4 regions of the 'Nostoc azollae' 0708 genome follow, and region 2 is predicted to be linked to each of the others. Evidence: predicted binding sites of a transcription regulator. Region 2 holds the regulator's gene; each other region holds the start of a gene.
The links. Region 2 encodes NtcA, which controls nitrogen genes in cyanobacteria. Its sites were predicted from a motif close to TNTGTANNNNNNNNTACANA; they were not measured.
Positions count from the first base shown of each region.

Region 1: a site for NtcA is predicted at 3,258-3,277, ahead of pirA (arginine synthesis PII-interacting regulator PirA). Genes of this name have one in related genera too.
Region 3: a site for NtcA is predicted at 1,915-1,934, ahead of AAZO_RS02160 (DUF3120 domain-containing protein). Genes of this name have one in related genera too.
Region 4: a site for NtcA is predicted at 5,140-5,159, ahead of rpe (ribulose-phosphate 3-epimerase). Genes of this name have one in related genera too.

Region 1 is NC_014248.1:4,276,276-4,284,028, reverse strand. It holds partial or broken gene AAZO_RS20000 (ISKra4 family transposase) at 65-1,136, opposite strand; gene AAZO_RS39405 (PIN domain-containing protein) at 1,222-1,383, opposite strand; gene AAZO_RS19985 (SAM hydrolase/SAM-dependent halogenase family protein) at 2,414-3,208, opposite strand; gene pirA (arginine synthesis PII-interacting regulator PirA) at 3,330-3,485, shown strand; gene gatC (Asp-tRNA(Asn)/Glu-tRNA(Gln) amidotransferase subunit GatC) at 3,639-3,929, opposite strand; gene AAZO_RS19975 (photosystem I assembly protein Ycf3) at 4,078-4,599, opposite strand; gene AAZO_RS19970 (UDP-N-acetylmuramoyl-L-alanyl-D-glutamate--2,6-diaminopimelate ligase) at 4,715-6,199, opposite strand; gene AAZO_RS19965 (glutaredoxin family protein) at 6,232-6,519, opposite strand; gene AAZO_RS19960 (hypothetical protein) at 6,662-6,856, shown strand; gene AAZO_RS31480 (hypothetical protein) at 7,103-7,285, shown strand; gene AAZO_RS35705 (hypothetical protein) at 7,298-7,447, shown strand; gene AAZO_RS34290 (hypothetical protein) at 7,698-7,753, shown strand, end outside.
Region 2 is NC_014248.1:1,137,570-1,145,322, forward strand. It holds gene hisB (imidazoleglycerol-phosphate dehydratase HisB) at 48-644, opposite strand; gene fabI (enoyl-ACP reductase FabI) at 817-1,593, opposite strand; gene ntcA (global nitrogen regulator NtcA) at 2,066-2,737, shown strand; gene AAZO_RS05175 (DUF3084 domain-containing protein) at 3,044-4,534, shown strand; gene AAZO_RS05180 (RuvC family protein) at 4,593-5,030, shown strand; gene AAZO_RS05185 (DUF3146 family protein) at 5,042-5,305, opposite strand; gene AAZO_RS05190 (hypothetical protein) at 5,533-5,706, opposite strand; gene AAZO_RS05195 (polyribonucleotide nucleotidyltransferase) at 6,018-7,753, opposite strand, start outside.
Region 3 is NC_014248.1:464,674-472,426, forward strand. It holds gene nadB (L-aspartate oxidase) at 1-211, opposite strand, end outside; gene psbU (photosystem II complex extrinsic protein PsbU) at 336-764, opposite strand; gene AAZO_RS02160 (DUF3120 domain-containing protein) at 1,133-1,912, opposite strand; gene AAZO_RS40820 (hypothetical protein) at 2,621-2,743, opposite strand; gene AAZO_RS02165 (hypothetical protein) at 2,789-3,001, opposite strand; gene AAZO_RS02170 (hypothetical protein) at 3,247-3,591, opposite strand; gene AAZO_RS43210 (IS5 family transposase) at 3,964-4,347, shown strand; gene AAZO_RS43215 (IS5/IS1182 family transposase) at 4,317-4,646, shown strand; partial or broken gene AAZO_RS43220 (DUF4277 domain-containing protein) at 4,747-5,063, shown strand; gene AAZO_RS02185 (transposase) at 5,074-5,553, opposite strand; gene AAZO_RS43225 (winged helix-turn-helix domain-containing protein) at 5,647-5,877, opposite strand; gene AAZO_RS33165 (hypothetical protein) at 5,970-6,149, opposite strand; gene AAZO_RS02195 (undecaprenyl-diphosphate phosphatase) at 7,067-7,753, shown strand, end outside.
Region 4 is NC_014248.1:3,316,057-3,323,809, forward strand. It holds gene AAZO_RS15335 (LCP family protein) at 1-754, opposite strand, end outside; gene AAZO_RS15340 (hypothetical protein) at 1,041-1,427, opposite strand; gene AAZO_RS15345 (AI-2E family transporter) at 1,544-2,716, shown strand; gene AAZO_RS30735 (hypothetical protein) at 2,789-2,998, opposite strand; gene AAZO_RS15350 (S8 family serine peptidase) at 3,465-5,054, opposite strand; gene rpe (ribulose-phosphate 3-epimerase) at 5,186-5,893, shown strand; gene AAZO_RS41490 (hypothetical protein) at 6,030-6,152, shown strand; gene AAZO_RS15360 (PIN domain-containing protein) at 6,194-6,376, shown strand; gene AAZO_RS15365 (hypothetical protein) at 6,357-6,572, shown strand; partial or broken gene AAZO_RS15370 (Uma2 family endonuclease) at 6,621-7,200, shown strand; gene AAZO_RS15375 (hypothetical protein) at 7,650-7,753, opposite strand, start outside.

The DNA.
Region 1 (7,753 bases), 2.2 Mb from region 2:
AGTTGGTGTATTTAAGCAGTAGCACCAATAATCTATCGGGAGGATAGAGTTTTGGCAGAAAAACTCAAATAGGAAGCAAACCATTGAGATAAGCACAAGGAAGGGAAAGGATTTGGTAGACACTTTCAACATTCCACTGTGGGCCAGAAATTTTAATCCTTGTTCCAATCTGTTGAATAGCAGATTCGACAGATCCAGAACCAATAGAACACAGTTGTTTAGCTCGGTAGTAGATGTAGTTAATAATGCTAGTGGGATGTTTTTCGCTTATGTCGAAAAACTTCTTAACTTGTTTGCCTCGACAATTCTTAAATAAGGCTTGAATTGGCTCTATCTGACCTTACCACAATAAACTCTCAACAGCTTGGAGACGGTTGAAAGAACCACCAATTTGATAAAGATTCTCTTTGAGGTGATACCAATCCAAAATTTCCAAAGGTTTGAATTTTTCAGTTCCAAACTCTTTAACTAAATTCCAAACTCCATCATGACCATCCCCCAAACACACAAGGGGGTTAACCAAAGACTGGGTATTAACATAATCAACTAATGATTGGTTGTTATCAAAAAATGCGCCATCATAAATTCCTTGTAGACGAAGGGTTTTATAGTCTCGCCAGTACCAGCCTGCTTGTGGTGTTTGCCCCCTAGTCGTACTTTTCCACCATCTATACTCACTTCACAGACAGCTTGTTTTCCTTGTGGTAGCTCCCAATCTTCTTCCACAACTAGTTTTTTTTGCCTCCTATAGCCAACTTTTACTCCTGTTAATGCCTCAATTTCAACTTCTGCTTTTTGATATGATTCCTTTCTTAGCTGATAGCCTCAAGCAGCACTTTTGAAGTAATGGACTTAATCGACTTCTTGGCTTCAAACCCAGTCTCTTCAACTGTTTAGCTTTTAGTTTTAGTTCTCCTACCAAGGTTTTGACTTTCCTAGTCTTACCTACTTTCCTTCCGGTTGTTTCTTCAATAAAAAAAAAGGCTATTTCTGGACTTACCACTTCTAATATTTGACTCCTTACTATTTTTTCTATGCCTTCCAAGTCTGTTATCTGACTTTTGTCTGCTTCTTCATATAACAATGTTGCCTATTCTTCTAAGCAGGCTTTGAGCCGTTCTTTTATCCTGGTTCATGGTTGCTAATCCACACTTGTTTATCCTTATATTCTCCTATCACTTGTGTATCTTCCAATAGTGTATCCTCCCAAGACGGTTATGCTTAGGTGACAGTTTTACCAGTTAATCTTTGTTGGCCTCGTAGTTTACCACAGCGTTTAGCTATTTCATCGGCAATAGGCAATATTTGGCAGTTTTTTTTGATAAAATTATCAAAACAATTTTGCATTTTCGGGTTAGGTTTTGAGGTTAAACCATAACACATTTCTTCTAGTGTAATTACACTAATATTTATTTATATAAGATAAATTCTGTATCCAGATTAAAACACCAGCATTAGGTTGAGGTCTGGCAAGTTCACTAATAATTAATATTATTATCACACAAAAATGTCATGGTCGCTATTAATGAAAGGGATTGGGGTGGTCTTGACGAGAGGGCGTTTCTAAAAAATAATCTTCTTCAATACAGATTTGCTGAATTTCTTGAAGAGCTTCTCATAAAGTCTTGCTTTGAGTATCTTTATTTAAAGATTCCTGGGAATCATATACAGAAATCTGAGATCTTTTTAAAGAATATTCAGTTTCTCATAGTGAAGGAAATTCCAGAAGTTTTTAAACTTGTATAGAAGTCATGATTTTATTTCTATAAGCTTTGATTGCTACAAGCTTCGATTGCTACAGATTCTAAAACTTTTTGTGGTAAGTGTTACCAGTTTTCCTGTAATTGGTTGCCTATATCTTCAGGAATGTTGATGGTAATTTGCATATTTTTATCTTTTTTCAATGCGGGATTTATCTAAATTATATCGTATTCTTGTCTGAATCAGGATTGACAGAATTTAAGGATTTACAGGATGTCATGTTGACTGAATTGATTAATAATCAATATGTAGAAACCAACACCACCCACAAATATAGAGAGCCCAACTTAAACGCACTATTTTTTTATGCAATGGTTCCGCTGCTAGTGTACGATCAATAGACCTCTTGCAAAATTGTTTATGTGGTATGATAGCGAGTTTTAGATTTTATGTATTTTTGGTGTTCTTTGCGATCGCTAATTCAAACATAACCGTGTAACTCTAACTTTTGGCTTGAACAAAGAAAACCTACTATTATAACATGAAATTAATTCTGCAAGAGGTCTAATATATGTTGAGGGGTTATCCCAAATAGAATAGGCTGACATTCCTATTTACAAAAGCTTTTATGTATTTCTCTGCATATTTCCTCCTTTCTTCCTTTGCGCGAAACTTCCCTCTCTGCCAATACCTCTAATTCGCATAGTATAAATTAGCAAGACTGCAAAAACAAGACTTCTAACCCATCTTGCCAATTAACTTGTAATTTTATCTGTGCATTACCGCTATTAATCGCAATTTCTACCCAACCGTGACTACCAACTAAGGCTAGGGCTTCACCAATTTCCACATCACTATAAGCTGCACATCCTAGTATGGTCAAACCCGCTATTTGCACACACCAGTTTTTATCTTTTACATAACTTGCGGGAATGTTGCTGACTAGGTTGCCAAAGTGATCTATATATTGGATATAACCCGTTACACCGTTTGTCGTTTCCCAACATTCGCCAATATCCATTACCACAGTTTCGGGATTGATTTCTGTACCTAATTCTTGCAGAGAAACACCGTTTCCTAGATGCGCTGCTACTGGTGCAAAGATATCTATTCCATTAAATGTGCTGCTAGGTTCGGATGTGCGCCAAAAGTTAGGATTTGTAAGTTCTATTGCTGTAATAATCTGATTTTTGCTGGTTATGCCGCTAAAAATGCCGTTATCGGGTCCGACAAGATAGCCTTGTTCTAATTTTAGGGCAATCGCTCTCCTTTGACTACCTACCCCCGGATCTACTACGGCTAAATGTACCGTACCCTTGGGAAAATAATCATAGGCATTCATCAAGCAAAACCTAGCTGCGGCGATATTTTGCGCTGGAATTTGGTGCGTTAAATCTATTAAGATCAAATATGGGTTAATCTGAGCAATTACTCCCTTCATTACCCCTACATATACATCCTTATCGCCAAAATCGCTCAATAAAGTCAGGATTTTTGATCTAATCATTTGTTCCTGAAACAAGCCTTGATTATTAATATAGATAATCTTATTATCTTCTGTAATAACAGCTACAAAATACATGTTATGTTATACATGACATAAAAATAAACATAAAGAGGTTATGGCAATGAGTAGCAATAGACTACAATCAATTCAAAGAGCCGACGAAGCACACAGACAGAATATTCAAAAAAGCGTAGAACACCGTTTAGAAGTAGCCAAAGCTAAAGGTGACGACAAGCTAGTTCGTCAATTAGAAGCGGAACAGGCTTATTATAGCTAACGCGCTAAAGTAAAATCTTTAGAGTTCATGGTTTTGTTCTGTCTATGCCTGCGAAAGCAGGTTTTTTTGTAGGGTCATACAATCAAATCTAATCAGTAAAAATTAGGGCGGGAATCTTTTCCACCCCACAGAAATTTTGATTTTAACTGCTATTTAGTCAGTGTTGAGTATTTTAGGAACTTTGAAAAATTCACCTTCCTGTTCAGGTGAGCTGCGAAGGATAGCTTCTATATCAGGATAGGGTTGTAATTTATCCTCTCGTGTTATATTACTCACATCAATTGCTCTGGTTGTAGGAAGTACATCAGTGACATCAAGTTCACTGAGTTGCTCGATATACTCCAAAATAGTACCGAGTTGGGTAGTAAATTTTTCCTCTTCATCTGGTGTCAGTTCTAACCGAGCCAGATTAGCGACTTTGTGGACTTGTTCACGATCTATCATTGTCAGGGAGTAGGGAGTAGGGAGTAGGGAGTAGGGAGTAGGGAGTAGGGAGTAGGGAGTAGGGAGTAGGTGACAGTTAAGAGATAATAGTGAATAGAATAATAATTATTTACCAATTACCAATTACCAATTACCAATCACCAATTAGTTAAAAGAATACGTCAATTTGCGATCGCCTGGTGGTTTTTAACCAGTTTTGGGCTTCAATGTAATTATTGGGAGCCATGCGAATTGCTCTCACCCAATAATCTGCGGCTTGGTCAAACAGTGCTTCTCCAGCGTCGTTATCTCCTTCTTCCTTGGCTTTTTCACCTTTGAAGTGATAAATCACAGCGATGTTATTTAAGGCTTGGGGTAGACGAGGATTCAATTCAACAGCTTGGTGATAGTATTCTAAAGCTTTATCATGATCACCATTACTAGCATAAATCAACCCCATATTGTAGAATATATAACTCCTGTCGTTGGTATCTTCCTCTAGAGTCAGGGCTTCTTCATAGTAATCCAATGCTTCGGCATATTCACCTTCTGCCTGGGCTGACATCCCATCTCGATAATATACAAATGCTTCCTTAGCTTTTCTGTTGGTTGGCAGCAGTTTGAGGATTAAGTCGGCCATAACGGTAAAGGACTTGTCAACAAAGTTATCATTTTTCTGTGTTCTTGGCATATTTGTCCCTCTAATGACTCAAATCAAGCAGACTTTTCAGGAACTAAATTCTTGGCAACTCTTTAGTTAATCTAACTGATTTCTGGTTGCTTCTCATCTTTCAACAGTTTTATGCTTAAATCGAGATTCTGGCCTGTAGAGCTTCCCGTGCTTGTTCTCGGTCATCAAAGTGGATTTTTTCAGTACCCAGAATTTGATAATCTTCGTGGCCTTTACCTGCTAATAATACACCATCACCGGGTTTAGCTTCCAGGATAGCAGCACGAATCGCCGTAGCGCGATCGCAAATTACCATTGGTTGCAATGTATCAGGAATACCCGCCAAAATATCCTCTATAATCCTTTCTGGGTCTTCAGTGCGGGGATTATCGGATGTCACGACAGCTATATCAGCAAGTTCAGCCGCAATTTTACCCATTTTCGGACGTTTTGTGCGATCGCGATCGCCCCCACAACCAAACACACAAATTATTCTTCCAGGTATAAAAGCACGAACTGATTTCAGTAAATTACCCAGGCTATCAGGAGTGTGAGCATAATCCACAATCACGCTAACATCCTTATTATGAGAGATTTGCACCCGTTCCATCCTTCCCGGAACACCAGTAAACTTAGAAATCGCATTTGCTACCAATTGCAAATCTAAACCCAGATGTAAAACAGCAGCAACAGCAGCCAAAAGATTTTCTAAATTATATTGTCCAACCAAAGGAGAACTAAAAGCCACATCACCCTTGGGAGTATGTAAAATCCCGCTGACACCAATTGGCTGATAATTTAAATCACTCATCCGCAAATCTGCGTGATGATTATTAACGCTGTAAGTCCAAACTCTTTCTTTACTTAACCCAGTAATTAACCGTTGACCATATTCATCATCAGCATTAATAATTGCCCGTCCTTGGAGATAATCAGGGCTAAATAACAACGCCTTCGCCCCAAAATAGTCCTCCATATCCTGGTGATAGTCAAGGTGGTCTTGGGTAAGATTAGTGAATACAGCCACCTCAAAGGGACAACCAAAAACCCGATCCTGCGCTAAAGCATGGGAACTGACTTCCATCACCCCAAACTCACACCCAGCGTCAACAGCTTGTGCTAAACGCTGCTGCAAATCCACCGCAAAAGGAGTAGTAAAAGCTGCAGTTTGGGAAAAACCAGGCCAGCGAGTGTAAAGAGTTCCTAACAAAGCAGCAGGCAAATTAACCTTGGTCAGAAAATATTCAATCAGATGGGTAGTTGTAGTTTTACCATTCGTGCCGGTCACACCCAGCATTCTGAGTTGTTGTCCAGGATAACCGTAAAAAGCCGCAGAAATTTGAGCGCAGGCTTTATTCATATTACTGGCACTAATTACCAAAGATTCCGGTGTAGGGGGATTTTTCTGCACAGCTTCAGGGGAGACAATAGCCGCAACCGCACCAGAAGCTAAAGCACTTTGCCAAAATTCTCCACCATCAACCCTTGTTCCCGGTATTCCAATAAACAAATCTCCAGCACCGCAATCATCGGAGTTAGTTTTAATACCGTCAACTTCCACATCCCCAGTCTTTGGATATTCTACACCGTCTACAGCCGCTAATAATTCCCGTAATTTCATATACCACACCTCGCCGCAAGCTTACCTTGCGCTTATTTTGCATTATTTTTTTCTGTATTGGAAATATATTTCCATAGAAGTTGTTCCAATTGCTTGACATTAGCGCGAGGAGATGGACGGAGAATAGGTTGTAAAGTCTCTGTTTCATCCTCTGCTAGATACAGTACAGGGACTTCATATTGATACGCTTCAAAGCAAGCTTCACTGCTAGTAATATCACGTATTTCCAACTCGATGTTGAGGTTTTGGATTTGTTCTAGCTTTTCTTGCAAGCCTTCACAGAGATGGCAACCAGGTTTACTGTAGAGGATAATTCGCATAATGTTGGTAGTTAATTGTTTGTGTGTTTTGTTGGGGTAGGGATTCAACTTTGATTAGATTGAGAATAGGAAAAACACCTCATAACAATGTCATAACAATGCTAGTATAACAATACATCTATATTCAAATAGTATTTGAATTATGAAAAGAATAGAACTAGAACTGGATCAAGAAACTTATGACAAAATACAACAACTAACCCAAACTCATCATTGTCAACTCTCAGACCTAATTAAAGCCATGATTGAGCAACTAACTCAACTAGAAATTCTCAACGATTCATTTATTGGTAAATGGTCAAATAGACATCTCCAAAATAGTAATAATCTATGGTAAAAGGAAATGAGGATAGATTTTTAACACCCAAAAATGGGTGTTGTACTGAAATTAGATTGAAGAGAATTAAAAAGAAATACAGAGGTTAATTGGACGGTTTATATGTTGAACTACAAAATATTGAAGATGCCGAAAAATTACACTATGAAAAACAAGGTTGATTAAAATCAAGAAAAACGAGAATCAGTAAGGATTCAGGTGGTGGGGTATTGACAAGTGTGATAGGAGAGGCAGAATATAGCAGTTGTGGAAAAGAAGCTGCCACCAAAACTAGACAGAGAGATATTGAAGCAGTTGGGAACAGAGCAACTGGTAGAAATCATTATTAACCAGGGGAAAAGTATAGAGAACCTAACAAATAGAGTAGTAGAACTGGAAAAAGAAATAGAGAAACTCAAAGTCAGTAGAGATTTAGAGACCATAACATGATCCAAACCACCCTTGGGAGACATCCTCAAAGAAACCGAGAACAAACAAGAAGAGAAACCAGAAGAAAACCAGACACGAAAACGGAAACCAAGAGGACAACCAGGGCATAGGGGAAAAAGGAGAAAGGTGTTTGGTGGAGTAGATAGAATAGATTTGAGATAGTGGGAGGGCAAGTGTGTGGATGGTGAGGTCAGGGGCAATTGTTTGGCGAACTAATAAAAATCGAAACACAACAAGTAGGGGAGTTGGTGGACAGGCCAATGGAAGTGGATTTGCATGCAGTGTGTGTGGGGAAACACAAAGTGTACACTGGTCACCAGAGATAGTACCGGGACAAGATATAGGAATCACACTACAAGCTTTTTTGGGATGGATCAATAACTAGGGCCATTGACCCTATGAAAAACAACACTTGTTGTTGTGGGAACTGGGTCAAATAGAAATTGGAGTGGGAAAATTAGTAGGTAC
Region 2 (7,753 bases):
GTCAATGATCGGTAATAGAGTAACTTTTGGATTTTCACACTGGTAAATTATAATACTCCCTTAGAGCTAGGAATAGTCTCAGCACGACGAGGATCTATTTCTACAGCCATTCGCATAGCTCTAGCAAAAGCTTTAAAAGTTGCTTCGATAATATGATGGGAATTAATACCATCTAGTTGGCAAATATGCAAGGTCATTTGGCTATGGTTTACCAAAGCTACAAAAAATTCCCGCACCAATTCAGTATCATAAGTTCCTACCCGTTGAGTAGGAATTTGTAAATTATAGGTGAGGTGAGGCCTTCCAGAAAAGTCTAAAGCCACCTGAATTAAAGCCTCATCAAGAGGTGCAAGAAAATTACCAAAGCGGACAATGCCTTTTTTATTACTTAGTGCCTGATGTAAAGCTTGACCCAAGGTAATACCCACATCTTCATTGGTGTGGTGGTCATCAATTTCCCAATCACCTTTGGCTTGGATATCCAGATCAAACAGCCCATGAGAGGCGATTTGATGCAACATATGATCCAAAAAAGGAATCCCGGTAGCAGCCTTGCAAATGCCTGTACCATCAAGGTTAATGGTGACTTGGATATCAGTTTCCCCAGTAGTGCGGTGAACTGTAGCAATGCGGTTGTTAGTCATTGGTCATTGGTCATTGGTCATTGGTCATTGGTCATTGGTCATTGGTCATTATTGGTCATTAGGAAAATTACTTCCCCATCCCCTCATCTCCCTCATCTCCCTCATCTCCCTCATCTCCCTCATCTCCCTCATCTCCCTCATCTCCCTCATCTCCCCTAGTCCCCAGTCCCTATTACATACCCATAATTTCATATCCTGCATCTACATACAGGATTTGCCCAGTCAAGCCGCTGGCTAAATCGCTGCATAAGAAAGCTGCTGTATTACCAACTTCTATCTGAGTAACAGTACGACGTAAGGGGGCAATTTCTTCAACGTGATGAATCATATCCAGAATACCGCCTATTCCTGAAGATGCCAAAGTGCGGATTGGTCCTGCGGAAATACCATTAACGCGAATATTTTGGGGGCCAAGTTCTGCGGCTAAGTAACGAACACTTGCTTCTAATCCAGCTTTGGCTACACCCATGATGTTATAGTTAGGAATTGCCCGAACAGCACCCAAATACGTAAGAGTAACGATACTACCACCCTCTGTCATCAAAGGTTTAGCAGCACCACTTAACTGAACCAGTGAATAAGTGCTAACTTCCAAAGCTTTATTGAAACCAGAACGAGAGGTTTGGCTAAAATCTCCAGTTAAGTCTTCTCTATTAGCAAAAGCTAGACAGTGAATGAGGATGTCTAGTTTTCCCCACTGCTGACGTACAGTTTCAAAGGTAGCTTGAATTTGCTCGTCATTCTCGACGTTACAGGGAAGGAATAAGCTCGGTTTAAGTGGTTGTACTAATTCTGCTACTTTTTTCTCGAATTTGCCTTTTTCATCTGGCAAGTAGGTAATGCCCAAGTTAGTACCTGCTTGATGGAGTTGTTGGGCAATTCCCCACGCGATGGATCGGTTATTGGCAATACCTGTTACTAGAGCATTTTTTCCGGACAGATTCAGCATACAAATTGTTAATGTGATCAATTATTAGGAGCATACTAGAATCTGAGCCTATTTTGAGTTTGTTAGGAATGTGATTTTGAAAAAAACAATTAAGTACTCTTGATCAACTGGGTAACCACAATGCATGAAAATAGATATTTCTTTGAGCCCTTAAGCTTTTCCTCTTACCCCGTACCTTATTTTCAAGTTAGGGTATTGAGTACAACAAATTTTCTGCTCATTGATTAAGAAGTTATAAAGATATTGGAAATTTTTACCCAAAAAAACCTTTTTAGTTGAGCCTCTGAAACTACTTATCAATAACTGCTGGCTAAAAATAACAAGAATTAGGTATCATGATAAACAAATAAAGATAAAGTAGTAGATTTGAGTATAGGAAAAAACAGAAAGGTTGACGGTGCTTTCTTGATTTTTCAGGTGTATTCTTAGGTAATCAGTTTTTATTTTTCCGGCATTGGGTAGGGGAAGGGAGATGATCGTGACACAAGATAAAGCCCTAGCAAATGTTTTTCGTCAGATGGCAACTGGAGCCTTTCCACCGGTTGTGGAGACGTTTGAACGCAACAAAACGATCTTTTTTCCCGGCGATCCCGCCGAACGAGTTTATTTTCTTCTCAAGGGTGCTGTGAAGCTTTCCAGGGTATATGAAGCAGGAGAAGAAATAACGGTGGCACTGCTACGGGAAAATAGCGTTTTTGGTGTGTTGTCATTGCTAACGGGTAACAAGTCAGATAGGTTCTACCATGCAGTGGCATTTACTGCTGTAGAATTACTGTCTGCACCAATTGAACAAGTTGAACAAGCATTAAAGGAAAATCCAGAGTTATCAATGTTAATGCTACGGGGTCTTTCTTGCCGTATTCTCCAGACAGAGATGATGATTGAAACTCTTGCTCACCGAGATATGGGTTCTAGGTTGGTGAGTTTTTTATTAATTCTTTGTCGAGATTTTGGTGTACCTTGTGCTGATGGGATCACAATTGATTTGAAGTTATCTCATCAGGCGATCGCTGAGGCAATTGGTTCTACTCGTGTTACTGTCACCAGGTTACTTGGTGACCTGCGCGAGAAAAAAATGATTTCCATCCATAAGAAGAAGATTACTGTACATAAGCCTGTTACCTTAAGTAAGCAATTTACTTAAAAGTGAACAATTTTATGACACTCGTTTAAATCCACCACCCATTGCTTCAAGGCGTTGCTGGTGGATTTAAATCCACCAGTTCATAGTTGATCACTGTTCTCTATTCATGCTCTGTAATCACAACTGGGGGAGGAAATTGGCACAGATGGTATTTCGAGGGAAAATATACACAGTCGGAGGTAATTTAAAAATTGATTATTTTCTGCTTTTGCCAAGCTCCTTTCCCCCACAGACAATGCTTGAAAGTAGTAGGCTGTATCTGGAAGCATTATGCCTCCGGCACACTACGTGAACGTTAGTTAAAAGATGGCCACCGGGTACATCCTGATAGCAGCTATTTTGATTTTGGGAGGTGTGATTGCTACAGTGGGCGATCGTATCGGCACACGAGTTGGCAAAGCACGCCTCTCACTATTTAAGCTGCGTCCCAAAAATACGGCAGTGCTGGTAACTATTTTTACTGGTGGTCTAATTTCTGCCTCAACCCTAGCAATTTTATTTGCTGCTGATGAAGGATTGCGGAAGGGCGTCTTTGAGTTAGAGGATATTCAAAAAGACCTGAGAAACAAGCGAGAACAACTTAAAACCGCAGAAACGGAAAAAAGCCAAGTAGAAAAACAGCTGACCGAAGCTAGAAAAGAACAAACTCAGGCACAACAAGATTTACAAAACATTAATCAGTCTTTACAAGCTGCCAATGCTAAACAACGCATAACACAAGCTCAACTCAACCGCACCATTAGTCAACAAGCTAAAACCCAAGCTCAACTGCAAGGTACTCAAAGCCGACTTGGTGAAGTAGTGATACAGTATAAACAAGCTAGAACTGAACTACAAACCCTTTATAATCAACGTCAGGCATTGCAAACAGCAGTTGAAGAATTAAAGACAGAACGGCAGCGACTATATGCAGAAGCGAAAAAAGCGATTGACGAAGCAAAAACAGCTATTGAAAAACGCGATCAGGAACTTGCTAATCGCCAAAAAGCTATTGAAAAACGTGATCAGAAAATTGCTAAATTAGATCAACTAATTCAAAATCGTAATCTAGAGATTAAAAAACGGGAGCAAGTAATTGCTACTAGGGAATCTCGTCTCAAAGAATTGGAACAACAGCAAGATTATTTAGAACAAGAAGTAGCAAGGCTGGAAAAATATTACCAGTCATATCGTGACCTGCGTTTAGGTAAATTGGCTTTAGTTCGTGGACAAGTTTTAGCTGCTGGTGTGGTACAAGTTAATCAACCTACTGCGGCTCGTCAGGTACTAGTCCAAATTTTGCAGGAAGCTAACCGCAATGCCAACATTGAATTAAGCGAACCTGGTTCTAATCCTGGGAATGCAGAACTATTGCGTGTTACTCAAGATAGGGTTGAGCAACTAATCAATCAAATCGACGATGGAAGAGAATATGTAGTGCGAATCTTCTCTGCGGGTAATTACGTTAGGGGAGAAAAGCAGATAGAATTTTTTGCTGATGCTACGCGCAATCAATTGGTATTTTCCACAGGTCAAATCCTGGCTACAACTGCGGCTGATATGAAAAACATGACATCATATCAATTAAGGCAACGGCTGGACTTGCTGATTTCTGCTTCCCAATTTCGCGCTCGCAATGCAGGAATTATCGAAACTGTACAAGTAGAGGGTACTTTTCTGCGCTTTTTCGCCCAATTGCAACAGTCTAATCAACCATTAGAAATTAAAGCTATAGCTGCGGAGGATACCTATACCGCTGGACCTTTAAGAGTGAAATTAGTGGCAATTTTCAATGGTCAGGTTATTTTCAGCACTTAAAAAAAATTAAAAATTAAAAATTAAAAAACTCCTACCTATTCCCTGTTCCCTTTTTCCAATGACTAATACACAACCAGCAATTTTAGGGTTTGATCCCGGTCGAGATAAATGTGGTGTAGCTGTGATGGGGGTAGATCGGCAACTGTATGATCATCAAGTAGTCGCTGGGAATGATGCGATCGCTCACATTGAGATACTACGGCGAAAGTTTCCTATTTTCTTAATTGTGATGGGCGACCAAACTACCGCCAAGAAATGGAAACAGCAGCTAAATCAGGAATTAACAGATATGCTAAATATTATTTTAATAGATGAGCGTTATACAACTTTGGAAGCACGCGAGCGGTATTGGCAGATGTTCCCACCAACAGGACTTACTAAACTCTTACCCAAAGGTATGCGACAGCCACCAAGACCGATAGACGATATTGTGGCTATTCTGTTAATTGAACGCTACCTCAACCGCTTAACTTCCAAGAGTCTCACTGACAACTGACAGCTGACTAATTACAATTCTGCTCGAATTGTAAAAGCATAATCTCCCCCTGGTTCCAACTGGTAATCTTGTTTTTCCAAGAAGCGGCCAAGAGGTTCCTTAATTAAAGCCCGACCCTGGGAAGGCTTGACAGAAAGCTCTCCCCGCCGAAAATACCATTCAAAATGCCATTCAAAATCGCCGGCGCTGACATCACCTTCAAGAAAGCCATGTTGCCAAGATTGGCGGGTGATTCTGACGTGGGCGGTAGTTTCTGGTAGACGTTTAGCACTCACTATGCTGGATGTCAAGTATAGGATAAAAGTCAACCATGTTGGTTACTTAATCTTTATGTACCAAAAATCTCTGAAATTGACAAATTGGTAGGGAAGGAAAAGCTCTCATTTTTTCCAGATGTCGCTGGTTGCGGAAATTAATGTAATATTTAACGTATTAAATATTATATTTAATCTTTAATATCCAGTGAATTAAGTGGTGAAATAGGATGCTGCGATCGCTAATCTTAATTTTGTAAAATAGAGTCTAAAATCTCAGGAGTTAAACCTTGGGCTTGTGCTTCTTTACTAAGTTCATCCATAATGTTTCTGAGAGGTTGCACAGCATCTTGTGTAGAATTTAAAAGTTTTAACTGCATATTTGATACAAATTTGAGTTGAATTTGTCGTTGTTCTTCCACGGCACTTTGATAGTAATTTCTTCTATAGTAGCCATATCTTACTCGCCTCTAGTTTTTGCTATTTTATAATCATAATCTCATCTTTAAATTCTCGGTAATTTAGTGGGATTGATTTGATCTGCCTCTGTGCTATTACGCAAAATAAACCACTAATATAGGAATATGGGTAGGTTTAGTTTACGTAACCGCCAGTTAATTGAGTATATTCATAAATAATTAAAAAATCATACAGCGATGCCTTTTACAACAGGCATCGCGGATTTTAGATTTGCGATTTATCCCTAATCCAAAATCTAAAATCCCTAATCGTGTTAACGATTCACTGCCGCAGCTTCCCGCGCCGCAGCTGCTTGATCTGGGTGTATACCCAAGCGTGTCAGGTTAATTCTACCTTTATTGTCAATTTCGCGCACTTTGACAATCACTTCATCACCAACTGCTACTTCATCTTCAACTTTACCAACACGATAGTCAGCGAGTTGAGAAATGTGAATCATGCCTTCTTTTCCGGGCAAAAATTCCACAAATGCACCAATAGGTATAATCCGTGTCACACGACCAACATAAACATCACCTTCATGCAGCTTGCGAGTCATGCCTTGGACAATGTTTCTAGCCCTTTTTGCCCTGCCTTCATCAACGGCGGAAATGGTGACTGTTCCATCATCTTCAATGTCAATTTTTGCACCAGTTTCCTCGGTAATTCCCTTGATGGTCTTACCTCCGGGTCCGATGACTAGACCAATCATGTCGGGATCAATCTTGATTGTCAACAGACGTGGGGCAAAAGGTGAGGTTTCCAGGCGTGGGGTTTCGATAGTCTGGAGCATCTTGTCCAGAATGTTTAACCGGGCAGCTTTGGCCTGGTGGACGGCTTGGGCAATAACTTCTAAGGACAAACCAGATATTTTCATATCCATTTGTAAAGCGGTGATACCACTGTCAGTACCAGCTACTTTGAAGTCCATATCACCCAAAAAGTCTTCAATACCTTGAATATCGGTAAGGACTCGCACTTCGTCCCCTTCCTTAATCAAGCCCATTGCTGCACCGCTAACAGGTTTAAGAATGGGTACACCCGCATCCATAAGAGCAAGGGTAGAACCGCAGACTGAACCCATGGAGGTGGAACCGTTGGAAGAAAGCACTTCCGAAACTACGCGGATGACGTAGGGGAATTGTTCTTTTGGCGGTAGCACAGGTAAAATTGCTCTTTCTGCTAAAGCCCCGTGTCCGATTTCTCTTCTTCCTGGTGCACGCATCGGTTTGGTTTCCCCAACTGAGAATGGGGGGAAGTTATAATGATGCAGGTAACGCTTATGTTGATCTACTTGTAAATCGTCGTTAAGATTTTGGGCATCTCCAGGTGTGCCGAGAGTGCAACAACTTAAGACCTGGGTTAGACCCCGGTTGAATAAACCGCTACCATGCACCCGCTTGGGTAAAACGTTAACTTGGCAGGAAACTGGACGCACTTGATCTAGTTTCCGACCATCCACGCGCACGTTATCTTCGAGGATTTGACGGCGCATAAGATATTTGGTAATGTCCTTAAAGGTATTACCAAGGGCTTTGCTATTTGCTGTAGCAGCTACTCGAATTGGATCTTCTTCTGATAGAGCTTCTATTTCAGCTTTGATCCCATCTTTGACAACATCTAAAGCTGCATCACGCTCGGTTTTGGTTAACGCAAATTGCGCCAAGATTTTTTTAATTTCAGCACTTGCGCAATCGTGAATATAGTTTTCTAGTGTTTGGTCTACTCCTGGTGGTGCTTCTTGCACAATTTTTAGACCCAGTTCTTCTACTAAATCTAGCTGCGCTTGAATTAAATCCCGCACTGCCTCATAACCAAAATCAATTGCCTCGATAATATCTCGCTCTGGCAACTGATTGGCTCCTGCTTCCACCATGATTACACCATCTGGTGAACCGGCGACAATTAGATCCAAGTCTCCCGCGTCAATTTCTGCATAGGTGGGGTTAATAATGAAATCATCACCCACTAAGCCTACCCGAACTGCTGCCATTGGCCCATTAAAGGGAA
Region 3 (7,753 bases), 670 kb from region 2:
TATCTGCAATATGCAGCTTGGGTGAATCCTCTGGAGAAACAGCAGCAGCAATACCACCTTGCGCCCAATCACTGGCAGATAAAGTTATAGTGTCTTTAGTAATTAAGCCTACTCGTAAGGATTCTGGTAGACATAGTGCTGTGTATAGTCCAGCAGCGCCAGCGCCGACTATTAAAACATCAAATTGCCTGGGAATATCTAATAAATTCAAAATTCAAAATTACTGGTAATGGGTAATGGGTAATTGGTAATTGGTAATTGGTAATTGGTAATTGGTAATTAACTTTTCACTAATCACCAATTACCTATTACCTATTACCTATTACCAACCAAAGTTATCTGTAGATACCGTTATTAATACGATCATCTCCTTCATTGAAGTTCGGCTCGTATTCTGTGACGGCGAAGTTACCTAAGTTGGCTTGTAAGGTTTGTTTTTGGCGATCGCTTAATCCTGGTAGATTTAATACATCTTCTACACTCTTATAAGGAGCATTTGTGATGATTTTCTTAGCCAAGGTGGGATAAAGCCCTGGATACTGCTGAAAAGCAGCAATGTTGGTATTATTCAAATCAATTTTTTTACCAAATTCAGTTCCTAACTTGGCATCTGCCTTATTTTGACGTGCAATTGCTAAAACTGGAACTTGACGCAAAGCAATTTTGCTAAAACTGATAGCTTGGGCTGTTTGGGTTGTTCCCAGCCATCCCCAACAGCCTAGCAACAAACTAAACACTGTTAATAAACGTACTAATCCTTTCACGATTTTTCTACCTCTTTCCATCAAACAAAAATCAAACCTTTCAACTAAACGCCGTCAACTGTGGGCTGAAGTGAGAAGTATGGAGTATTGATTCAACCCCCGTGATAACTTTGGGGGGTGATGGGGTACTTTTTCCTCTGACTTCATGCTTGGGCTGATAGCTGATAGCTGAATCAACACACAGCAGTCATCAGAAACTAATATACAGCTTAGTGAACTACCGAAACTAAGCTGCATTTGAAGTTGCAACTTCTAGTACGATTGGCTATTACCACGTTAGAGATATTTTGGAAATTTTACTTTGTAAAAATTTATTTCCAAATATAGTATTGAGCTTTTTTGAAGTTGATTGTTAGTAGCTGAGAACTTTAAGTAAGAATGGCAGCTATTAAGAACAAACTGTCTACTAAAATTGTACTCAAAACTGCTCCACCAAAGGCGTACCAATGTTTTTGCTTTTTACCCAAAGATACCAGCCCGACGGTCAATAGTGCTAAGGCCAGAATGATTGCCCAAACTTCTCCCCAAGGAGTTTGCACTTGTGCTAAAGCATTTCTTAAGATTCCTGAAGCTCCATCGGCATCTGTTCTCATAATTTCCCGCCAATAGGGCATTAAATCTACTACATAAAAATATATATCTGTTAAAACTGTGCCGAATAAAGAACCCAGATAAAACCAGTTACCGACTTTGCCCCAATTTCGGCACAAACACCAGATAGCAAAGGGTAGTCCAAGAGATTCTATGGGTAAGTGCCATAAGGGTTCCCAACGTAACCAACCCCAATAAATTGCCCCTGTGAACCAACTCCAGCTAAATCCTAAGAGTAAATCTCCCCAGAGATAGGTGTGAGGACGTGACATTAATGTCAAACTCAGCCAAATCCAGAATCCTGTGATTACTAAACTGAGAGTAGGTAGTGATCGCACTAGTGGCGCTTCTATAAATACTGGTACGGTTACTAAAAAAATCGCTGCGACAAATACTAACCAAGTTTGCCTCCAAGTTATTCCACTGGGAAGGAAGGGTGATAACGAAAGGGTGGACTCCAATTCTTTAATACCTCTATGCCTAGTTTCAGTAATATGCAAATTATTATCAATAGATGAGTTTTCAACAGTGTAAGCAGACAATGTATTATTAATCAATGTTTTTAATATTTGTTACTAAACTTTACTTATCTACAGTACCACACTCTAAAATCCCCCCAGGGGGCATTCTGATTATACTGCAAATTTAACGAAAAATTTTCGATAGAGACAGGGGATGAGGGAGATGAGGAGAATTAAGATACTCCCTTCCCACTAAAAGAATAAGGTCATAGTAATAGCCCACATTCAGCACTTCATCTTGTAGTCCATGTATAGGTGTAAAAAAAAACCAAAGAGCTACGTAGTAAGTAAGGATTCAGGTCTAAGGGAGAGGGATTAAAGAAGGTGTATGGAAAGCAGAGTGAACCATGGCTTTCATAGGTTGGTCAAAAAACTCAACTAGAGAAAGTGCTTGACGACGACAAGTTTGTATAACCGTCAATAAATTGGCAGGATGTTCGAATAGCTCCAGAGAAAGAGAACCACCACAGACTTTTCGTTGTGTCAGTGCTAAACCTAACCTTGGTTCAGCTAAATTATGATCAAGGTCTATTGCCTAAGGAAGGTAAGAGTTTACCAGGTTCCCCTAGGGCTTGATCAATGAATGAATGGAAGATTCAACTTTTGGTTGGAACTAGGATGGCCAAGTCAAGAATTCATGAAGGTTTTGGGTTTGTTGGAATAAAGGGTAGTTTTTAAAACCTTCATCTATGAGGTCCATGAATTTTGTGCCAATTTCTTGGTGATTGAAGCCAGGAATCTTGATTAGTGTCTTGAAGTGACGGGGTAGGGTAGATGTGCCTGACATTTCTGTTGAGCTGTAACCGGATAACCGTTATAGGCAGTAAAGTCATCAGAACTGATTACACCAGAGTAACTTGAAGCCACAATGGATTCTAATTCGCCAGGACAAGGAGTATCAGACCCATGAAATCAAGGGAAGTCACTATTGGCAAAAATCCATAACCATTGTTTCACCCCTTTAACTACCCAGAGTGTTTCATCCCCAAGGATATGAGGCTGGGTTTGTTTTATCCACTGTTTGAGGCTATGAATACTTTGAGCCACTGGACCATCTATTCCTTCATTGGTAGCTACTAATATTCCCACTCCAACTTCTATTTGACCCAGTTCCCACAACAACAAGTGTTGTGTGATTCCTATATCTTGTCCCGGTACTATATCTGGTGACTAGTGTGCCCTTTGTGTTTCCCGACACACACTGGAAATCTACGTATATCTTTCATATTCTACTATTTGGATTGGCCTGTCCACCAACTCCCCTACTTGTTGTGTTTGGATTTTTATTGGTTCGCCAAACAATTCCCCCTGACCTCACCATCCACACACTTGCCGTCCCACTATCTCAAATCTATACACTTGCCGTCCCACTATCTCAAATCTATTCTATCTACTCCACCAAACACCTTTCTCCTTTTTCCCCTATGCCCTGGTTGTCCTCCTGGTTTCCGTTTTGGTGTCTGGTTCTCTTCTGGTTTCTCTTGTTGTTTGTTCTCGGTTTTTTTGAGGATGTCTCCCAAGGGTGCTTTGGATAATCTTATGGTCTCTAAATCTCTACTGACTTTGAGTTTCTCTATTTCTTTTTCCAGTTCTACTACTCTATTTCTTAGGTTCTCTATACTTTTCCCCTGGTCAATAATGATTTCTACCAGTTGCTCTGTTCCCAACTGCTTCAATATCTCTCTGTCTAGTTTTAGTCCCAGCCTCTTTTCCATAAGTGCTATATTCTGACTCACCTATCACACTTATCAATACCCCACCACCTCAATCCTTACCGTAGTAAACACATAATTTAAATAGTAAGAAAATAGACAATACAATAAAAATTGGCAACAACTTAGAACTCGTAAGTATTGACAATAAATTCAGGAGAGAACATGAGAAAATGAATGTTAATGAGCCTAAACTAAGTAAAAACCCCCAAAAATATGAATTACCAAAAAGAAGAGTTTGAGAGTAAGAACTTGGATAACTTGGGAATAATAGCAGGAATAAGAGGCTATTGATAAAGTAAATGTAAAGGGGAGTAGAAAAGGAATGTTGGAAGGATAGGATACATAAAATGTAGTGTATTTACATAGCTACTGATGGAACGAAAGTCTTACCCCACAGACTTAACTGATATGGACTGGGAAATCCTGGCCCCATTGATTCCACCAGCCAAAGAAGGAGGGCATCCACCCACAACAGATATGGGTGAAATATGTAATTCCATCTATTATCATTTGAAAACTGGATGTCAATGGAATATGCTTCCAGGTGACTTCCCGCCAAGGTCAACGGTATATAGCTATTACAGTAAATGGCAGGGCCAGGGGGTTTGGGAAAAATTCAACCATACATTGGGTGGTCAAGTTCGCTCGAAATTAGGTAAATCAACACAACCTACCGCGCTCGCTGCAGACAGTCAGTCGGTCAACACTGACCAAAAAAAGGGGATGTGTATGGTTTTGACGGATGTAAAAAGGTAAAAGGAAGAAAGGGGCAAACTTTAGTTGATAGCCTGGGACTTGTGTTGAAAGTTGTTGTTAGTGAAGCGAATGCCCCAGAACGAATACTTGCTGCCTATGCACTAATGGAACTGCTAGAGGAACCCACAGAGTTATTGGAAAAAGTCCAAGTTTTATGGGTTGATTCCGGTTATGACAGTGATAAATTTGCACTTGCAGTTTGGTTCCTGATTCAAGCTCATGTTGAAGTCATAGGACCTACTGAGCAAGAATTTAAAGTTTTACCACAACCCTGGGTAGTAGAAAGAACATTTGGGTAGTTTAACCAATATCATCGTCTAAGCAAGGATTATGAGCGTTTAACACAAATGAGGTAAGGGGCTATATATGCTCTTATGACTAGAATTATGCTACTTCCTCTTGTCTCCTCAACATTTACTTTATAAATCATCTCTAATAGATGAGATAGGAATTGTAGAAAAAATTAATGAGATATTCTGAATAGATAGTAGAGAGAAAGTGAATACAGGAGAAATAGTCAAAGCAATCATTATGGACTAGGTTTTCTATGGAGACCATTATATTTATTTCCTCAACTTTTTGAGGAAAAAACCATATAACATTGATTAGGAGTGGGAATTGAAGGCGAAGATTTAAATGATGATAGAATAGGGAGAGTAATGGATAAGCTATACAAATATTATGGATTAACTAAATTATTCCTAATAATTGCCTTATACTAATTCTCTATGAGGCTGCACAGAATAAAGCTTGGTGAAACAGAGCTTCAAGGATGAAATCATAACTGGTCAAAGAGGAGATGATCTCAGAAGATAATTGAGCTAATTCATGTTGAACTTGCTGACGCAATTGGTCGAGATGTGAGGAACTTTCACCTTTGAACTGACGTTTAATAAACTGCCATAATCGCTTGATGGGGTTAAGTTGAGGAGAGTGAGATGGTTGAAAAATGGGAATAATATTTTCAGGGCAAGACAGTGCCAAAGCTTGGTGTGCAGAAGCTTGATCCATCTGCATTAATGCCATATCAGAACCTAATTCTTGAGATAGGACATCCAAGAATTTCTGAAAATTTTCACTGTTTAGATGAGGATATTCCTGACAAAAATGCCATCCAGAGGTGGGTTCAACAACTCCATAAAGCCAAAATGCTTTTCGTGGCCACTGCACCCTCACTACAGGTTTAACACCACGAGCCGTAATCACTCACTCCTCCAGTTTCGGTCTTCAAACCTAATCTGGTTTCATCCTGGCACAGGTAACTCAGTCGTTTTCCCCCACCCAATAGTTTCTCTAAAGCTACCAAGGCAAGGGGGATGTTTTCTTAAAAAGGTTTATAGCTTGCTCATCTTGTGATGAGCTGATGGGTCGAGGTACTTTCAATTTTGCCCCTAGTTTGTAGGGCACTAAACTGTAAACTGTCTTGTATTTGACTTGGACGTGCCATTCTTGCTCTAGCCATTCCACAATTTGCCTATAACTGCTAAACCCTTGGGGGGATTCTAACTTTGATATTAGTTGTGATAGCATTTCACCTTGTATTAAAGGAGTTGCCCCAGGCGCAGTTTTTACCTCTCAAAGAGAAGATAGTCCTCCTTTTCCATACCTTTGTAACCATCCTGTTATTGTTGACCCATCTCTGCCCAATCTTCGGCTACTTCTTGATGCTGGGTTACTTGTTCTGTTTTTATCCACCACAGCATTTGTAAACGTTCTTTGTCTAATGCTGTCCGCGCATTTTTCAGGCTTTTTGACAAATACTCAGCACTTTCTTGAACTTCTAGATTGAAAGGGCGTGCCATTGCTTCCTCATGAGTCTTTATCTTCCATGTTCTTTATTCTACAGTTCTATCTACACTCATTTAGACTTGGTATTAGAAGTGGTAAAAAAACATGGAGTAGCAATCAAATATTCCCATTTAGCTTCAACCTCATTGCATTTGCATGGAGAGTATAGTAATTGCCTAAGTAATCTAGGACAATAATTATTGGATCTTTCAGAGCCTGTGGGTTCGGCGGGTTCCCCGACTTGTTAGGGAAGCTCCTCTGAAAGAGGCAGCAACTGGCATATGTTTTCAAGGGATTCATTTTCTGATTACACAAGGAGTTCACAGGATTCTGAACTTGACAGAGGAACGTTGTCGAATTTTGCAATTCCTACCTACAGCTTGTCAAAAGTATTATTTATTTGCTTAGTTTTCAAATCTCTAATTCACTATCGCATAGTCTTGTATTTTCATAAGTGATTGAACAATTTAAATTAAACATTGTTGTCTGACTGGCTTTTTGATTGTGTAAGAAAAGCTGGAACTTTGATGTGCATAATTTCTATTTTCATGGCTACTGGATCTTTAAAAACTCTAGTTCTGAATTGCCTCTACAATGTAGTTTATTTATGCTACTTATTTAAGTGCGGAATGTGGGTTACTAAGGTAGAGGGATAATGCTTCTGCGTAAGGTGGAATCCCACAATCGTAATTTAATACTGGCGAGGGACTACGTACATCACCAAAATTAATTATTCATTTAGCTAAAAAATAGAAATCCCTGTAATCTCGTCCTATTCCCTGTTCCCTTCCCGAAATGTGCAATTTATTGTGCACGAGGACTTATTACTGCACACTTCTTCCTGTGAATCTTGCCCGGAAAATCTGATGATGAAAACGGATCAGGTTGGATAATTTGCTAAAATTACGCATCCATTTTGGGAGTCTGGTTGATGGCGACAATCTTAGAAGTAAGTAGTATAGGTTTACTATGTTGGCCACTTTTGGCTGTGGCAGAAAACACGGAAAAAATCACCCCTGAATGGTTACAGGCACTGATTTTGGGTATTGTTCAAGGTATTACAGAGTTTTTACCCATTAGCAGTACAGCACATCTGTTAATTGTGACCAAGATATTTGCTTGGAAGGAATTAGGTTATAAAGACTTTGTTGATGCCATTCAATTTGGCAGTGTGATTGCTATTGTGTTGTATTTTTGGTCGCTGATTTCTAGTATTCTTAAAGGTGGAATTGCTGCATTAAAGGATAGAGATTGGGAACGTGAAGAATGGAAGATTATTGTAGGTATTGCTGTAGGCACAATGCCAGCATTAATTTTTGGCTTTCTGTTAAAAGATATTTTACCTGAAAGTGCATTAATTATTGCTATCATGTCAGTATTAATGGCACTGTTACTAGGTTTGGCAGAAAAAATTGGCACTCGCAAGCGAGGTTTGGATTCTTTACAGATTCGAGATGGTATATTAGTAGGATTGGGACAAACTCTAGCTTTGATTCCTGGGGTTTCTCGTTCTGGGTCAACTTTGACAACTGCCTTATTTTTAGGATTAGAACGTGATACAGCCGCTAAGTTTTCATTTTTGTTAGGCTTTCCCACTCTGACGATAGCTACCTTGTAT
Region 4 (7,753 bases), 2.2 Mb from region 2:
GAAAACGCAGCAACTGTAAGGCTTGTTCACCTTTAAGATGCTGTTTACCTGCCTTTAAATTAATATATAAATGCTGTGAATCATCCTGATATTTCATATCTTTGGGAACGTAAACTGTTACCCCACCCAAAACATCTATCAGCTTGGCAACCCCCAGGACATTAATGCGGACATAACGGTCAATTCCCACTCGACCCAAGAGATTACTGACGGCTTTAGCAGTTAAAGCTGGTCCACCATCGACATTGGCGGCGTTAATTTTTTTGGCACCAAACCCTTCTATTTCTGCACGAGTATCTCTAGGAATAGAAAGCATGACAATTTTTTTTGTCTCTGGATCAAATTTGATTAAGAGCATCACGTCAGAGAGACCATCAAAAGAATTGATCTGGGGTAGATATTTAAGTTCTTTGGTATCACTGGGTTGGTTTTGAACATCTGGTGGCAGTACACTCATGCCCATAACTAAGATATTCACTGGGCGAGTTAATTGGGAAAATTGCAATCCATTTCCCGAAATGCGATCACCGTCAAAAACTGCTGCATCCTTGGCACTCAACTGCTCTTGCTGCAAAGGTGTACTGTCCCAAGAAACTGCCAACAAAGCTCCCGCCATACCTGAAACCATTGCAATCCCACCCATACCCACCACAAACCATAGCCAACGCCCTGATTTTGATTTACGAGAGGTTTTACTTCTGGTTTTCGCTTTTGCTGATTTATTATTTTCTGCTGATGTTCTTTGACTAGTCACAAATTCCCTCACACTGACTGATACAATACCGTAAATTTGCCGAACCAATATATGTAGACAAACCAGACTTTAATAGATAAATCTTAATTAATAGTGCTGATTTTTTATGATCTTGGGAACTACAAGACCTTTACCCGGATTTCGATTTATCTGTTGACAATCCGGAGAGGTTTCTGGAAGTATGGCAATAATAAACCAGATTTGATCATATTGCTTATGGATTAACTCTAAAGTTGTGTATCAGCAATAAACATCTTAACGGGCTAATCACTTAATAAATGAAGATTTAATATTTACGCAGTATGCGTTCGGCAAAACTGCTCAATCCTGGTAAACGGTAAGACTTTCCTTGGATAACACGGAAAATTAGCCAAATGCTCACCAAAAAGTAACCAGATGTGAAGAAACTGTTAAGAATCAACAAACGGATTGCCAAAAAATCGGAACTAGCTGCCCCAGATGATAACAAAAAGTATCCCAACATCCATGTAAAACACAAAGTAATGGACAGACGACTTACTGCCAATTGTTCCCGGCTACCTTGACGGCGATAGAGAGTCCAGAGGGAAGGGAAAAAGCCGAACACGGGAATTAAGTATAAAAGCAAAAGTTTGTTAGAGGTAGCTGTGTCTTGAGGATGTAGGTAATTGTCCATTGGTGGTAGATTGTGCATGTGGTGGGTCTACTTATAAAGTAGAGGAATGAAAAAGACTCATATAGTTAGAGATAATAGTCTGTAAAGAAGAATTTAACTGAGTTCTATTTAGTTTTATCCCCAATTATCTAAAAATGCAGACACGCAAGCTACTCGACTGGTGGCAAACACTTACACCAATAGCGCGAATCGGGGCGAGCGCGCTATTCGCTCCTCTATTAGTTCTCAATGGATGGGCGATATCGGCAATTTTCAATTATTTTCACTCTTTGATAGCTATTTTAGTCGGAGCCTCAGTTCTAGCTTTTCTCCTCAACTACCCAGTTAGTTGGATGGAAAGGCGCGGTGCTAGGCGAGAACAAGTTGCTATCTTAGTATTTTTATTAGCTTTGTCCATTTTATTGGCGCTGGGTGTCACCCTCTTTCCTCTAGCCCTTACCCAAGCCCAACAACTTGTAGCCCGCTTACCAGAGTTGATTGACTCCGGGCGCTCGCAGTTAATGATTTTAAACGAAAAAGCCGAAAGCATGGGCTTACCAATTAATCTTGATGCGATCGTGGTGCAAATTAACGATCGCGTCAAGGGACAATTACAAGCCATAGCTGGACAAGTTTTAAATCTAGCAGTTGTCACCGTCACCAGCTTGTTAGACTTTCTGTTGACAATGGTGTTAACCTTTTATCTATTGCAACATGGTGGTGAACTCTGGGAAAGTTTAGTAGAATGGCTACCCACAAGATTTCGTGAACCCTTTTCTAGAACCGTACGCCTCAGTTTCCAAAACTTCTTCATCAGCCAATTAATACTATCTATCTGTATGGCATCTGCCCTTATACCCAGCTTTTTGTGGTTAAAAGTGCCTTATGGGTTATTGTTTGGCTTAACCATCGGTATTATGGCTCTTATCCCCTTTGGCGGTTCTGTAGGTATTGCTGCCACAACTTTATTAGTATCCCTCCAAGATGTTTGGATGGGAGCTAGAGTCTTAGCCGCAGCAGTCATAGTCCAACAAATTTTAGAAAACTTAATTGCACCCCGAATTTTAGGGAGTTTTACGGGTTTAAATCCCGTTTGGGTGCTAATTTCCGTCTTAACAGGAGCGAGAATAGGCGGACTTTTGGGTGTAATCGTAGCGGTTCCCTGCGCTGTTGTCATTAAAACAATAATTAGCGCCATTCGTCCTCCAGTAATGCGTCATGATCCCGAAGAATCCTCATCAGGAGAAATAGTTGCACCCATGACACCAGAAGAATCTGCAAAAGCTGAAGTGAACAATTCCCTTAGTGTTTCTGATAACTTAGCTTGAAAATTTTGGATTTTGGATGCAAGTATCTACAATTTAAAATTACAAATCCAAAGTTGAAGAGACAAGCAAATTTTAGATGTTGTTTTTTGGAAGTCCCTTAGATTCACAACTACGTAGAGGAGATTTAGTCATCAAATTGTTATTATTAGCAATTTGCGAACATCCAAATAAACTTAACATCACAACACTAGCTGCGGCTAAAACGTAGCGTCTACCCAAACTAACTCCGTAGCGTCTCTGTAAGGAATTTTCTTGCACAGCACTAAATTTGTATACGTTCATCTATTACCTCATTCGTTGTTTTAGCTATCCATCAAATTAGAGGCTGATTATGTGTCAGATGTTCACTATCACATTCATTTACCAGCACAAAAACAGTTGACCGTTACAGTTGTGGTAATAGATAATGAACCACATCCTAATTTTGGTTTCGTGTGATCGCGCATTTCTACAAAACACTACACTAACAAGATTTCGTAAAACTAAACGCAAAAACTATTAATTTAGTTATATTAGTGAATAAAGAGCCCGTAAATTCCCAGAAATATTAAAAAAGTTAGGAGTCCATCCTGAAAGTTTGATGTAGAAAATTGGAATATAAAATCTTAAACATTCAGCTAATGCCTAACGGCACGCTACGCGAACAGCTATAAGCAGTCAGGTATTTTTGGCGTTAGCCTGAAATACCTATTTGATAATTAACCAATTTCTCAAACATTCTGACTCCTGATTCATGAATTCTTACCATCTAATTTACAGGCACAGTCCACCAAGCTAAAGAATATGCTTGAGTTAGTTTATTGACTTTTTCTTTAAACTGGACCCGAATTTTATAATTACCATTAGCAGGAATAGGACAGAAAATATGCTCTACATTATCTATTTTACTGACAGAACAACAAGTAGGAACTTCAGTTGTGGGAGCGTCTGCTTTCACTAGATCAAGGTCGAGATTATTTAATCCCTTATCTAGAAAATTTTCATTCACATCATATTCCTGATTTCTATTTTTATCTTCTAATTCCACCAATCTATCCCAAGTTAAGGTAATAGCTACAAAACTATTGTGTTTTAAGGGTTTAGCTAAACTATATTCCACAGATGATGCAGTATTAATAGTATTGTAATCCCAACCAATTGCCGGGATAGAAGTTGGAGGTTGCCATTGACCAGGAAGAAATTGTTGATAAGCACGAAAAGCATTTAAATGCCCTATCCCCATTTGATCATCAAGGGGAATTCTTGCATCTTTGTAAGCATCAGAAGCAAACCAATGTCGATTTTGTTTATCAACTAAAGTCCTAGTCATACCCAACGATAAACCATCACCTCTATCTTGAATTTTATCGGCTGAATTTAATAATACAGCTTTCATAACTTGATGATTTCGAGCATCAATAGTCCAATTTGGTTGTTTAATTCGTAGTTGTCGGTCAGCAAATTCTTGTAATAAAGCCACAGTCGCTGTAACATGAGGTGCTGCAAAACTCGAACCTGTAGATTTATTCAACTTGCCATCAGGATTCAGTAAAGGAATATTACTACCGGGAGCAACTAAACTGATTGATCTGCGTCCACCAATATTAAATTCCTTACCAACTAAGTGATCGCCCACTCCTTGATTATTACCTGCTAGATTAGAAACATGAACCTTATTAAAAATCCCTGCTCTTGGGGATGAAAAAGCCACGTTAATTCCGTTAAAATTATCTGTAGGAATCGGAATCCCACCTTTGCCTTGGTTACCTGCGATTGCATACACCACATTATGAAACCGACTCGACCAGTCAATACACAAAGTTAGTAAAGCTTGACCATCCAAAACAGCCTCTGGTCTGGGGTCACGGTTGAAAGGTTCACCAAAACTAAAGTTAATAGCGCGAACATCACCGCTATTTTGTAAAGCTATATGTTGTGTTGATAAACACTCTTCCCATTGACCCATATTTTTCGTAGAACCGACAGCAGAAGAATATAGCCTTGCATCTGGTGCAACTCCCGGCCAAGCTTTATGGTGACTTACCATCAGCCCAGCTACATTATAAGCATGGGGATCAACACCACTATTTGACTTAGCTGGTGTAGTGCCTAAAAAAACAGCTACAGGAGAAATCGCACGATTTTTAGACACGGCTTTATCCAAGCCGAACATACCAGGACGACCAATTTCTACTTGACCGATAGCGATTTTGCTACCAGTTAAATTGTAAGGAGGTTGATGTAATTTCAGCACATCAATACCACCGCTTCCTAGAGAACTGCTAAACTGCACAGATGCCAGTACTGGCAGAGTCAAACAGGAAACACCCAAACCGCAAATTATCCAGATTTTGTTCATAGTCAGTTTTTAGGCAAGAGGCAAAAGAAGGAGTTTTATAGAAAATTTTGAATTCTACTTGAAATTAGAATAGATTTCTCCATATTTTGTTACAATGCTTACAGACGAGGACGCTTAAGAACCCACTAGCCATGACCCAAAACCCATCTAAAAAGCCTATAGTTATATCTCCATCTATCCTATCAGCCGATTTTAGCCGTCTGGGTGACGATATTCGCGCTGTAGACAAAGCGGGAGCAGATTGGATTCACGTCGATGTAATGGACGGACGTTTTGTACCTAATATTACAATAGGGTCTCTGGTTGTGGAGGCGATTCGTCCGATTACAACCAAACCTCTAGATGTCCACTTGATGATTGTGGAACCAGAAAAGTATGTAGAAGGTTTTGCTAAGGCTGGTGCTGATATAATTTCTGTACACGCTGAACATAACGCTTCACCTCACCTCCACCGGACTTTGGGACAAATTAAAGAACTCGGTAAACAAGCTGGAGTTGTGCTTAACCCTGGTACACCTTTAGAATTAATTGAATATGTACTGGAACTGTGTGATTTAGTGCTGATTATGAGCGTTAACCCCGGTTTCGGTGGACAAAGCTTTATTCCTAGCGTAGTTCCTAAAATTCGCCAACTGCGTCAAATGTGTGATGAACGCGGTTTAGACCCTTGGATTGAAGTTGATGGTGGATTGAAAGCCAATAATACCTGGCAAGTTTTGGAAGCAGGAGCTAATGCTATTGTAGCGGGTTCTGCTGTGTTTAATGCTCCTGATTATGCTGAGGCGATTAAGAATATTCGTAACAGTAAGCGTCCCACACCAGAATTAGCAGCTGTTTAATTTAGTCAGATTTAGTTTCAATTAGATAGAGTGACAAAAAAAGTAGGGTGATTAATATTCATCCTACTTCTTTATTTTAGACTGGGGAATAGGGCTATTTTGCCTGTTTACTAGAGAAATATGCAACAATAGTTATATGACCAGGGTTTATCTAGATATCGGTATTTATGATCGTCCATTTGACGACCAAACAGAGCCCAAAATATTTCTAGAAAGACAGGCGGTTATTTTAATTTTACAAATGGCAGAAGTTCAATAAGAGTAGTAGTAGACGAAAATATTAGAACCAGCGCCAAGCAATTGGAAAAACAAGGTATTAAACCTATTGATGCACTTCATTTAGCTTGTGCAGAAGCATATCAAAGTTATTACTTTATCACTTGCGATAAAAGATTAATTAATCATTGTCAATATTTATCACTCAAAGTAATTAACCAAACAGATTTAATTTCGGAGATAGAAGATGAGTATAAAAGTGATTAACGAACAAGAAAACTTACAGGAAGTGATGCAGGTTTTGCTTGCTCACTTAGAACCAGCAAAATTAATGAAATTTTGGGCAGCTTGTAAAATAGGTGAAGGGGATGATTTACAACTGAAAGAAAACCTATTTTCTGAAGAAACACTTGATAGCTTATATGACAAAATTCAAGAGTATCAAAAGTCTACTGGTAAATAATTAACGGTTATACATAAAAATAAATAGCTCTGTAATTCTCTAACTTTTATGACTGTAGTTACTGCTCAACGCTTCACTATACCTGAATATCAACGTCTAGCGGAACTCGGCTTCTTTAGAGAATATGAGCGAGTTGAATTAATTAAGGGTGAAGTCATACAAATGACTGCAAAAGTTACACCCCATTGTGTTTGTGAAACACTGTTCTGTCAGGAATTGATTCAACTTTTACTAGGCCGTGCTATGGTCAGAGGACAACAGCCTATTATTATTCCTGATCATAGCGAACCAGAACCAGATTTAACCATTGTTTGTAATGTCAATGATAATTATCTTTCAATCCATCCTAAAGCATCTGAAATTTTACTTTTAATTGAAATTTCTAATTCTATTTTGAAATATTACCAAGAAGTGAAATTACCTCTTTATGTAGAAGCAGGCATTTCTGAGTATTGGATTTCTAATTTAATCAATCATCGTTTAGAGTTTTACAGTGAGCCTTGTCAAGGTTATAGAAGTAATTTTGATTATCGTCGCTCGGAAATTGATTTTATTGCCTAATGAGTCTGTTAAATTTCCTGATTTCGCTGATTTAGTTTTGGACTCATCTAAGGTATTTCGTGGGTAAATAATGAACATCCGAAAAAATGAACACATCTATAATAAATAAGCGAACTTAAAAAAAAAGCGAATTACACTTAACCTAAATGGGAGAATAAAATTATTCAAACCCGCAACTTTAAGAAAAATGTTTTTATTTAGCAAATTACTCAACCTCTATTGAGGTAATATACCACTTGAAAATTTTTTACCGAAATATTTAGTTTGTTTTTTGAACTAGAATAAAGCCATTTTGATTCATTGGTTAAAATCTCATTCAATTATTAATGATAATAGTTATTCTACAATACAAGTTTCATCTCAACAAAGATAAAAAAGACTACCAAAGCACAGTGAAAACAGTATAGTGACAGTTGATAGCAACAAAACATTATTATGAACAAGATTTTTACCTGTAGTCATTACCATTATTATGGTGTACAGTGATCATTGCCCACCCTTCATAACTATACATTATTACTTCCGACTACCCAACCATTTAGCTGCCGCAATCCCAATAATTCCTGCCACAATAGGATTACTGAGAAAGTTGATAATTCCTGGTTGTTCCGCTAACACTT